DNA from 2 places in the Promicromonospora sp. NPDC050262 genome. Region 2 is predicted to be linked to the other one. Evidence: riboswitches for the same ligand, from Rfam matches in the RefSeq annotation. Region 2 holds a riboswitch; the other holds the start of a gene.

Region 1 (5,742 bases), on a different contig from region 2:
TGCGCGCAGCGCGCGTGGACGGCCCACGTCCCATGCCCGAGGATGGCGGCGTGATCACGCAGACCGTCGCCACCACCGACTACCACACGGCGGGCGAGCCGTTCCGGATCGTCGCGCAGCCGCCCGTCCCCCTGCCGGGCGACTCGGTGGCCGACCGCCGCGCCCGCGCCCTGGCGAGCACCGACGCCCAGGACCTGAGGCGGCTGCTGTGCTCCGAGCCGCGCGGGCACGCGGACATGTACGGCGGGTTCATCGTGCCGCCGGACGACGACGGCGCCCACCTCGGCGTGCTCTTCTGGCACAAGGACGGCTTCTCGACCGCCTGCGGGCACGGCACCATCGCCCTGGGCGCCTGGGCCGTCGACACGGGCCTGGTGGCGGCGCCCGGTGACGGCGCGGTCGACGTCGTCGTGGACGTCCCGTCCGGCCGCGTCACCGCACGGGTGCACCGGGCCGGCGGACGCACGGTCGGCGTCGACTTCGTGAACGTGCCCAGCTACGTGCTGGCCCGCGACCTCGCGGTGCCCACGACGCGGGGCACGGCGTCGGCGACCCTGACCTACGGCGGCGCGATCTACGCGAGCGTCGACGCCACGAGCCTCGGCCTGGTGGTCGACCCGGCGAGCTACGCGGACCTCATCGCCGTGGGCCGCGAGATCAAGCAGGCGCTCGACGCCGACGGGCTCGCCGTCCATCCCACCGACCCGCGCCTGAGCGGTGTGTACGGCACCATCCTGTACGAGGACCTCGGCACCGACGCCGACGGGACCGTGCGCCAGCGCAACGTGACGGTCTTCGCCGACGGCCAGGTCGACCGGTCGCCCTGTGGTTCGGGCACCTGCGCCCGGCTGGCCGTGCTGGCCGACGACGGCCGGGTCGGTGTCGGCGGCCCCGTGCTGGAGCACACCTCGATCGTCGGCTCGACGTTCACGGGCGCCGTCGTCGGGACGACGCGGGTGGGCGACCTGCACGCCGTGGTCCCCCAGGTCACCGGCACGGCGTACCGCACGGGCGAGCACCGGTTCGTCGTGGACCCCGCCGACACCCTCGTGCCCGGGTTCGTGCTGCGATGAGCGCGCCCCTCGTGCTGGACGCCGCGGCCGTGGCCGCCGCCTGCTCCCCCGCCGACGCCGTCGCCGCCCTCCGCGCCGCCCTCGCGGCCGGGCTGGACCCGGCCGCCGACCTGCCCCGCCAGGGCGTGCCGGTGCCGGCCGGCGAGCTGCTGCTCATGCCGTCGGACGGCGGCGGCGACCGGGCGCACGTCGGGATCAAGGTCGCCACGGTCGCCCCCGCGAACGCGACGCTCGGCCTGCCCCGTGTCCAGGGTTCGTACCTGCTGCTCGACGCCGCCACGCTCGGCGTCGTCGCCGTGCTGGACGGCATCGCACTGACCACGCTGCGCACGCCCGCCGTGTCGGTCGCGGCGGTGCTGGACCGGCTGCTCGACGCCGCCGACCCGCTCCAGGTCGCGGTCGTCGGCGCGGGGCCGCAGGGGCACGGGCACGTCGCGACGCTCGCGGACGCGCTGGGCGAACGGCGACCGCTGGGCGACGTCACCCAGCTCGTCCGCGACCCGGCCCGCACCGAGGCGACCGACGGCGCCCAGATCGACGGCGCCACCGTCGTCCGGCTGGGCGGCCCGGCGTCCGACGACGCGCTGCGCGCCGCCGACGTCGTGGTGTGCGGGACGTCGGCCCGCGAGCCGCTGTTCGACGCCGCCCTGATCGCGGACCGCGCCGTCGTCATCGCGGTGGGCTCGCACGAGCCGGACGCCCGGGAGCTGCCGGCCGGACTGCTCGCGCGCGGCACCGTCGTCGTCGAGGACCCGGGCGCCGCGCTGCGCGAGGCGGGCGACGTGGTGCTCGCCATCGCGGAGGGCGCCCTGGCGGCCGGCGACCTGGTGCCGATGCGCGACGTCGTCACGGGCGCCGTCCGCCCCGACCCGGAACGGCCGCTCGTGTTCAAGAGCACGGGCATGTCGTGGGAGGACCTCGTGGTGGCCGAGGCGGTGCTGGCGGGGGTGCGGTGACGCGCTGACGGGCGGTCCCGACGCCCGCGTGACCGAGGTCACGCCGTCGTCCGGTCACATCTTCCAGGCCTGGCGAGTCGACTCCTCGTTCGGCACAACCGCTTGGAAGGAACGTCATGACCTCAGCACTCGACACCCTGCGCCGCGACTTCGGCGGCGACATCATCGAGCCGGGCGACGCCGACTACGAGTCGGTGGCGCGTTCGCGGCTCGTCGTGGGCAGCCCGGCCTACGTCCTGCGGCCCAAGACCGTGGGCGACGTGCAGGCGGCCGTCCGGTTCGCCGCCGGCTCCGGGCTCGCCCTGTCGGTCCGCGGCGGCGGCCACAGCTTTCCCGGCTTCAGCACCAACGACGGCGGCATCGTCATCGACCTGAGCCCGCTCGCGACCGTGGAGGTCGTCGACGCCGAGCGGCACCTCGTGCGGATCGGCGGCGGCGCCCACTGGGGCGACGTCGCGGAGGCCCTGGCCCCGCACGACCTGGCGATCTCCTCGGGCGACACCAAGAGCGTCGGCGTCGGGGGGCTCACGCTGAGCGGCGGCATCGGCTGGAAGGTCCGCAGGTACGGCCTGGCCCTCGACAACCTGGTGGCCGCGCAGGTGGTCACCGCCGACGGCGCGGTCGTGACCGCGAGCGCCGACGAGCACCCGGACCTGTTCTGGGCGATCCGCGGCGGCGGCGGCAACTTCGGCGTCGTGACGTCGTTCGAGTTCGCGGCGCACCGGACCACGCGCGTCTTCTTCGGGAAGGTGTCGTTCCCCGGGAGCGAGGCCGCCACAGTGCTCCAGGGCTGGGCGGACTACCTGCGCACGGCCCCGGAGGAGGTCACGTCCATCACCAACCTCGCCAACCCGTTGGCGGGCGGGCCGGAGGCCCCGGTGGAGGTGCACGTGGCGTTCGACGGCGACGACCCCGACGCCGCGGCGGCGGCACTGGACCCGATCCGCCGGCTCGGGACGGTCATCGAGGACGACGTCACGCTGATGGACTACGCGGACGTCCTGGTGGAGGGTGGCACGCCGCCGCCCGGCATCCACGTGATCGCGCACGACGGCCTCGTCGACCACGAGTCGGTCCAGGAGACCCTGCGGATCCTGGCCGAGGCCGGTACGTCGGCGGGTGCGCCGTCCATCGCGATCCGGAGCCTGGGTGGCGCGATGGCCCGGGTGCCGAGCGACGCCACGGCGTACGCGCACCGGGGCGCGGAGCTCATGGTCACGACCTTCACCGGCGGCCCGGCGCCCGTGATCGAGGCCGCCCGGCCGGTGCTGGACGGGCTGTGGGGCAAGCTCGCCCCGCACCTCAGCGGTGCGTACGCGAACTTCCTCACGACGGCCGATGAGACGGACGTCACAGCCGTCTACCCGACGGCGACCTACGAACGGCTCGCGGCGGTCAAGCGGCGGTACGACCCGGACAACCTGTTCGCCCGCAACCACAATGTGCGACCTGGACAGATGTCCTAGTCGGGACCTTCGGCCCGGTGGGCGCCGCCCTCGATCCGGACGGCGCCCGCCGCACTAGCGTAGGTCGGACATTCCGGTCAATAGCTCCAGCACTGGCCGGGATGTCCGTAACGCGATCGTGACTTTCGGGCCCAGGTGGGCTACGGTCGGTCCCGCTCGCGGGGAATTCCGTGGGCACTCGTGGAGGACGCCGAGCCCTGTCACCGCCACGAGATCTGCTCTGAACAGATGACAGGGACGGGGGAACCAAGTACGCGGGCACCGCCAGGTGCCCTTGGGGTGAAGCCGCACCAGCAGGACGCGGCCGGGTCATTCTCCGATCCGAATCCGACAGCTCACCTCGTAGGCGCCGGGAGAAATTGCTGTGACCACACGCATGCCCGGGCGCCATCGTGCTGCCCACGCACCCCTCACCCCGCTGACCCCGATCTCGCGCGCCGCAGCCCGCGGCATCTCCGCGACCGCCCGCCGTGGCGCGGTCGTCGCCGCCGGATCGGGACTCCTCGTCTCGCTGCTCGCCATCCCGGCCAACGCCGCCCCGGCGAACGACCCCAGCACCAACACCGCCGAGCTCGAGACCGTGCGCGACGCGGTCCAGGACGCCGTGCAGAAGTCGGCCGACACCGAGGTGGACACCGCCGCCCTGACCACGGCGAAGGTGGACACCGCCCCCGCCGTGAAGGTGGCCGCGGACAGCGAGTTCGCGCTGGAGACCGGCACCATCAAGGTGACGCCGGCCCCCGAGCCGGAGCCGGAGCCCGAGCCGGAGCCGGAGCCCGTCGTCGAGGCCGAGCCCGCCAAGGAGGAGGTCAAGGCCACCACCGTCGCCGAGGAGCCCGAGGAGAAGGCCGCCCCGGCCGCCACCTCCGGGTCCAAGATCGTCGACATCGCCATGCAGTACCTCGGCGTCCCGTACGTCTGGGCCGGCGCGACCCCCGCCGGGTTCGACTGCTCGGGCTTCACGTCCTACGTCTACGCCCAGGTCGGCATCACCCTGCCGCACTCCTCGGCGCAGCAGCGCTACTCCGGCACCGAGGTCTCGGCCGCCGACGCGCAGCCGGGCGACATCATCTGGTCCCCGGGCCACGTCGCCATCTACGCGGGCGACGGCATGCAGGTCGAGGCTCCGGTCCCGGGCGAGACCGTCCGGTACACCGAGATCTGGCAGGACAGCCCGGTCTACCTCCGGATCGGCTGACCCACCCGGGTCGGCTCCGCCCGACACCTGCTCACGAAGGGCCCGCACCAGGACGGTGCGGGCCCTTCGTGCGTCGTGGCAGGATCACCACCATGAGCAGCGCGCCCACGAGCGTCGAGACCAATGCCCTGAACACCATCGACGAGGCCGAACGGCGCGGCTCGCCGCGCAACCTGTTCTGGCCGTGGTTCGGGGCCAACGTCTCGGTGCTCGGGCTGGGGTACGGCTCCTACCTGCTGGGGTTCGCCGTGTCGTTCTGGCAGGCCGTCGTGGTCGGCACGATCGGCATCGTGGTGTCGTTCCTGTTCTGCGGGTTCATCTCGCTGGCCGGCAAGCGCGGGTCGGCGCCCACCATGGTGCTGTCCCGGGCCGCGTTCGGCGTGCGGGGCAACAAGCTGCCGTCGCTGCTGTCGTGGATCCTGACGGTCGGCTGGGAGACGGTGCTGGTCGCGCTGGCCACGCTCGCGACCTCGACCGTGCTCGGGACGCTCGGCTGGGGCGGCGGAACCGTCACCAAGGTCGTGGCCCTCGCCGTCGTGGCGGGCATCGTGGTCGTCGCGGGCGTCTTCGGCTTCGACCTCGTCATGCGGCTGCAGGTGGTCATCACGGTGCTGACCGCCGTGCTCACCGTCGTCTACATCGTGCTGGTGCTCGACCACATCGACTGGGCCACGGTCGCCGCGATCCCCGCCGGCGGCAGCCCGCAGGTGATCGGCGGGCTCGTGTTCATGATGACCGGCTTCGGGCTGGGCTGGGTCAACATGGCCGCCGACTACTCGCGCTACCTGCCGCGTTCCGCCTCCGGGCGCGGCATCGTCGGGTGGACCACGCTGGGCGCCTCGCTGGCCCCCGTCGTCCTGCTCGTGTTCGGTCTGCTGCTCGCGGGCTCCGACCCCGTGCTGAACGAGGCGATCGGCGCCGACCCGATCGGGGCCCTGTCCACGATCCTGCCCACCTGGTTCCTCATCCCGTTCGCGGTGGTCGCGCTGGCCGGGCTGATCGGCGGCGCCGCCCTCGACATCTACTCCTCCGGTCTCGCGCTGCTGTCC
Region 2 (5,742 bases):
GCGTCGAGCCGCTCGTCCTTCTGCTCGTCGTCCTTGCGCTCCTCCTCGGAGATCTCCTCCATGCCGTTGACGATGACGGCGATGAACAGGTTCAGCACGGCGAAGCTGACCACCAGGATGTACAGCACGAAGAAGATCCACGCGGCGGGATGGGTCTCCATCACCGAGCGCGCGATGTCGGGCCAGGCCTCGCCCGTCATGGCCTGGAAGAGCGTGAACAGGGACGTCCACAGGCTGCCGAAGTACTCCGGGGACGTCGTGCCGAACAGGCCGGTCGCGATGACCGCCGACACGTACATGACCAGCACCAGCAGCGCGCCCACGGCGCCCATCCCGGGCACTGCCCGCAGCAGGCCGTCGACGACGCGGCGCAGCGCGGGCACCGCCGAGATGACCCGCAGCACGCGCAGCACCCGCAGGGCGCGCAGTGCGGACAGGGACTCGGTGGCCGGGAGCACGGCGACGCCCACCACGAGCAGGTCGAACACGTTCCACGGGTCGCGGAAGAAGCGCCAGCCGTAGGCGATCAGGCGCAGGAGCAGCTCCAGCACGAAGAAGCCGAGCATGACGTGGTCGATGTTCCGCAGGACCTCGAGCGCCTCGCCGTGCACCATGGTCTCGGCGCCCAGGACCAGGGCGTTCGCCAGGATCACCCCGAGCACGAGGTTGGTGACCCACCTCTGGTCGAGAAAGGCACGCAGTCGCTCTCGTCCGGTCCGCGGTGCGGCCCGTGTGCCGATCTCCTGGTTCATCGAGTGTTCCTCCACTTTCGCGTGCCCGGAGCCCACGGCCCGGAATTGCCTCAGGGCCCCTTGCCCGGGCGAACCTTAGCGCGGCGGTGTGCCCCGACTTGTCCGGGCGCAATGTCCCGATATGGGACTGATCGGCGGGTCCGGTGGCAACTGAACCAAATCAGTGCTGGAGTAGAGCACAAGCAAGCCACACGACTGGAGGAAAATGCCATGGGCTTCTGGGCCTTTCTCATCCTCGGACTGATCGCCGGTGTCATCGCACGCATCGTCATCCCGGGCAAGCAGCCGGGCGGTTTCTGGGTCACCTTGCTTCTCGGCGTGCTCGGCGCCATGCTCGGCGGCTGGCTGGGCGGCCTCATCTTCAACGTCAGCTTCAGCGAGTTCTGGTCCTGGTCGACCTGGCTCTTCGCGGTGATCGGCGCGATCATCGTCATCCTGATCGCCCAGGCGATCTTCGGCCGGCGCAAGACCGCCTGACCGCTGTGGCCCGCGGCCGCACCGCCCTCGTCGTCCTCCTGACGTCGCTGGTCGGGGCGGCCGCTGTCGCATGTTCGGGCGCGCCCACGCCGTCGTCGACCCTGGGGCCCGTGCCCGACGACATCGCCGACCACCTCAGCGTCCAGGTGGACCAAGGGCGCTCGCAGTACGCCGCCCGCGAGATCGTCCTCGCGGTCACCAACGACTCGGACGAGACGATGACGTTGGTGTCGGGGGCCCTGGACGCGGACGGCTTCGGGCCCACCCACCCCACCAAGGAGAACCGCACCCCGGCGCTGCGGCCCGGCACCACGCGGGACGTCTACGTCGAGCTGGGCGAGGCGGAGTGCGCCGGCTTCCCGGCGGGGCCGGAGGAGCCGGTGCCGGACGCCGCGCCGTCGGCGACGATCACGCTGGCCCTGGGCGAGTTCGACGAGCTCGGGCCGGCCAGCGACGTCGTCGTCGAGGAGGTGGGCGATCCCGGCGGGCATCTCGCGCGGAACCACGCGGTGGACTGTGCCACGGCCGCGGTAGCCGCGGGCGCGAGCCTCGCCGTCGACGCGGACATCCCCGTCGAGACGCGCGACGGCGAGCTGACCGCCCTGGTCACGCTGCGGATCGATCCGGTGGACGGCGGGCCCGAGGTCACGATCGGCCGGATCGCCGGGACCACGATCACGAACAACCCTGACCCGGACGGCGAAGTGACCGGCTGGACCGGCTCCGCGCTCGACGGGCAGCGTTCCGGCAGCGTCACCCTGCCCGTGGTGCCCGCCCGCTGCGACGCCCACGCCGTGGGCGAGGACAAGCGCGGCACGTTCCTGCCCGTGTCGGCGAGCGTCGACGGGGTGGCGCAGCACGTGATCTACGTGCCCATGCCGGACTCGGCGCGCGCCGACCTGTTCGCCTTCATCGCGGACAGCTGCGACTGGCCGGAGTAGCCCCCCCCGGGGCCGGGTGCGCGAGAGGCGCCGCGTCCGCTGCCGGATACCCGGCGCGGAGGCGGCGCCTCGCGAGACTCTGGTGTTGCGGCTGTCCAGGCCAGCGGCTCAGGCTCTGCCTCTTTGTCGTCTGAGCCTGCGGCTCCGGCTCAGACGACCCGGATGAAGGTCGGGCTGTTCTGCCACATCTCGGTGTAGCGGACCGGCATGCCGGCGGCCCAGGCCTCGATGATCATGCCGTTGCCGGCGTAGAGGGCCACGTGGCCGGGCGTCCAGACGATGTCGCCCGGCTCGGGGTACGTGACCTGGTAACCGGAGCTGAGCATCGCGCTCGAGGAGTGCGGCAGGGAGACGCCGAGCTGCGCGTACACGTACTGGATCAGGCCCGAGCAGTCCATGCCCTCCGACGGCGAGTTACCGCCCAGCACGTAGGTGATGCCCAGGTAGTTGAAGGCGATGTTGACGGCCTGCTGGCCGACCGGCACGGGGTCCGGCGCGTCGACCGAGACGACGGCGGGGCCCTCGCCCTTCTCGCCGTCGGCGCCCGTGGAGGTGCCCAGGGCTTCCATCTCGATCGGCATCTTCGCGTCGGCCGGGACGGTCACGGTGGGGGCGGCGGCGACGGACTGCTTGGCCACCGCGGTGAGTGAGTTGAGGTCGACCGAGTTGAGCTTCGCGGTCTTGACGTCGGTCTTCAGGTCCATCGCCGGGGCCGCGTGGGCCGTCGTCGCGATGGTGGAGATCAGGACGCCACCGGCGGCTGCGGCGATCGCGCCGCGGCGGGCAACTGTGCCGGCGTTCTCGGTGGCGGTACGGGCGAGGATGGTCAGCGGTGTCTGGGCCGGGCGGCTGTCACGATGCCGTCCGCGGAGGGAGTTCGTCACCTAATGTCTCCTGTACCGCCTGCGAGGTCAGCTGTCGGGTTCGGGTAGGAGTACAACCCGGCCGCACGGCTACTGGGGGGTTTCCGTCCGGCTTCACCCCGAGGACGACGATCCTGCTGTCGCCCGGGAATGGGTCCCCCGCTCCTGTCTTGAACGTCTGGTCACGAACCGGTGACAGGACTCGGCGTCCGGCTCGCGACTCCACCGTGCGGTGGAGCAGAAGTCAAAGTACACACGTTCACGGAAAAAGTCACGATCGGGTTACGCATTACGGTCTGACCCAACGAAGGCGCAGATTTGCGCCGTTCCGGGCTTCAGGGGTTATGACCGACATCACACATCCGCTACCGTTCGGCGGCATGGGCGAATCGCACTCCCGTATCTCCGCCTGGTGGGTGTTTCCCATCAGTGCGATCGTCTGGTGGATCTGCGGATTCCTGCCCTGGCTCGCGCAGCTGTCGTACCAGGTCACCGGCATCGCGGACGCTTCTGACGCCGCCCAGGCGGGCATCCTGCCGCTGCCCTTCACGGCCGACGGTGCGGTGGTCGGCCTCGTCGTCATGGCGCTGCTCGGTGGCGTGCTCGCCGGGACCACCGCCCGCCTTGCCGCCTCGGCCGGGGCGGGCGCCGCCGCCGCGATCGGCGGCACCCTGCTCGCGATGGCCGGAGCAGGTGGCGCCTCCTGGTGGCTCGCGGCCCGCGAGACGGTCCCGGGTGACGCCATGCCGCTCGGCATGCTCGTGGTGACCTGCGCCGCCGGGATCGTCGGCCTCGCGGCCGGGCTCCTGGCGGGCCTCGGGCCGGCCGCTCTGCGCGGTGTCGCCCTCGCCCTGCCGGTGGTGCTCCTCGACGGCTGGTTCTGGGGCTTCGTGCCCGGCAACGCGGTGTCCCCGACGGGCACGTGGTGGGTGCTCGCCCTGGCGCTCGGTATCGCGTTCGGCCTCACCGTGGACAGCAAGCCGATGGAGCTGCTCGGCTGGCTGCCCGCCGCCGGCGCCGTGTGGGTGCTGCAGGCGGCCGGACCCGCCCTGCTGGCGGTGCAGGAGAACATCTGGCCGGGCTCGGCGCTCACCGAGGACCCGATGTCCGCCGTGGCCCTCGCCGCGGGCAAGATCGCCTCCGCCGCGATCGTTCCCGACGGGCACCAGCTCGGGGCCTGGGTGGTCGCCCTGCTGCTCGGTGCGGCCATCGCCGCGCTCCGGCTGTCCAGGGAAGCCGATGACGAGAGCGAGCTCTCCGAGGCCTGGGCCTGACATCCCGCGCCCTTACTGATTGCGATTGTGTAAATTTCACCCCCAACCGGGCGTGAGGCCTGTTCGGCGTCGACTCGGTCGTCCTAGGTTTGCCCCAGTTCAGGGGTAATCAGCCCCTGTGCGAATAATGGGGGCATATATGAACAGGAAGTCACTTGTCGGCGCCGCCACCTCCGCGGCGCTCGTCGTGGCGACGCTGGTCGCGGTCGCGCCGGGCGCGCAGGCCGCGACCAGCGATCCCCTCCGGGACAGGCAGTGGGGCCTGGACCAGATCAACGCCGAGGCGGCCTGGCCGGCCAGCACCGGCGAGGGCGTGGTGGTGGCCGTGGTCGACACAGGAGTCGACTTCGACCAGCCCGACCTGGCGGGGCAGCTCCTGCCGGGCGCCACCTTCACGGGCTGCGCGGACGTCCGTCCGTGCGGCGAAGGGGACTTCAGGGGGCCCGACGGCACCAACGACGGCGACGAGCACGGGACGCACGTGGCAGGCATCGTCGCTGCCGCGACGGACAACGGCATCGGCGTCGCGGGCGTGGCGCCGGACGCCAGGATCCTCCCGGTCAAGGTGCTCGAGGCCGGGTCGGGCTCGTCGCAGGACATCGCGGACGGCATCCGCTGGGCGGCCGACCACGGTGCCGACGTCATCAACCTCTCCCTGGGCTCCGGCCTGGGTGGGCAGCTGCTGACGATCATCGGCGTCGACACCCTGATGCGGGATGCCATCGCGTACGCGCGTGAGCGCGGTGTGCTCACGGTGGCGGCGGCCGGCAACTCGTCGACCCCGCTCTGCAGCGACCCGGCGTTCACCAGCGTCGCGATCTGCGTCGGGGCCACCGACTCGGCCGGGCTCCACTCCTACTACTCGGAGCTGCCGGTCAAGCTGGACCTGAAGAGCGTCTCGGCGCCCGGCGGGTCGGGCGGGCTGACCGGCTGCGACGGCGACGTCTGGTCGACGGTTCCCGTGGGCACGGGTTCCGACACCTGCTCGGGCGGCAGCTACGACTCCTACGCGGGCACGTCGATGGCGACGCCGCACGTGGCCGGGGTCGCGGCGCTCCTGTTCGCGCAGGGGCGCTCGGTCGACGACGTGGAGAGTGCCATCCTCCGCACGGCTCACGACCCGCTGCTGGGTCTCACGGGGCTGTGGACGCCGCTGTACGGGTACGGCGTCGTCGACGCGGCCGCGGCGGTCGCGTACTGACGCCGCTCGCGGAGTGGCGCCGCTCGCGTACCGACGTCGGTCGCGACCGCCGGGACGAGCGCGAAGGAGCACCGCGGCGCGCGCCGCGGTGCTCCTTCGCTCTGGTTGTTGACGGGTTGCCGGTGCGGATCAGTACGGGCGGATGTAGACCGCGTAGTCCTGCCACTGCTCGGTGTAGCGCACAGGACTTCCGTAGTTGGCGGCCTCGACCACCATGCCGCCGCCGGCGTAGAG

The links. A riboswitch is a leader RNA that binds a small molecule or an ion and turns the genes downstream of it on or off. The one in region 2 is predicted to bind cyclic di-AMP.
Region 1: it holds a riboswitch for cyclic di-AMP, as region 2 does, so the genes downstream of both, AB0I29_RS22355 (C40 family peptidase) here and AB0I29_RS18040 (C40 family peptidase) in region 2, are expected to answer to the same signal.

Annotation. Positions count from the first base shown of each region.
Region 1 covers NZ_JBFAKX010000018.1:4,245-9,986, reverse strand. Annotated here, with positions in the region: gene AB0I29_RS22370 (proline racemase family protein) at 51-1,073, shown strand; gene AB0I29_RS22365 (ornithine cyclodeaminase family protein) at 1,070-2,029, shown strand; gene AB0I29_RS22360 (FAD-binding oxidoreductase) at 2,146-3,495, shown strand; cyclic di-AMP (ydaO/yuaA leader) riboswitch at 3,704-3,856, shown strand; gene AB0I29_RS22355 (C40 family peptidase) at 3,860-4,693, shown strand; gene AB0I29_RS22350 (cytosine permease) at 4,786-5,742, shown strand, end outside.
Region 2 covers NZ_JBFAKX010000011.1:222,952-228,693, reverse strand. Annotated here, with positions in the region: gene AB0I29_RS18055 (ion transporter) at 1-752, opposite strand, end outside; gene AB0I29_RS18050 (GlsB/YeaQ/YmgE family stress response membrane protein) at 963-1,229, shown strand; gene AB0I29_RS18045 (hypothetical protein) at 1,235-2,170, shown strand; gene AB0I29_RS18040 (C40 family peptidase) at 2,320-3,054, opposite strand; cyclic di-AMP (ydaO/yuaA leader) riboswitch at 3,056-3,251, opposite strand; gene AB0I29_RS18035 (hypothetical protein) at 3,414-4,307, shown strand; gene AB0I29_RS18030 (S8 family serine peptidase) at 4,447-5,508, shown strand; gene AB0I29_RS18025 (NlpC/P60 family protein) at 5,638-5,742, opposite strand, start outside.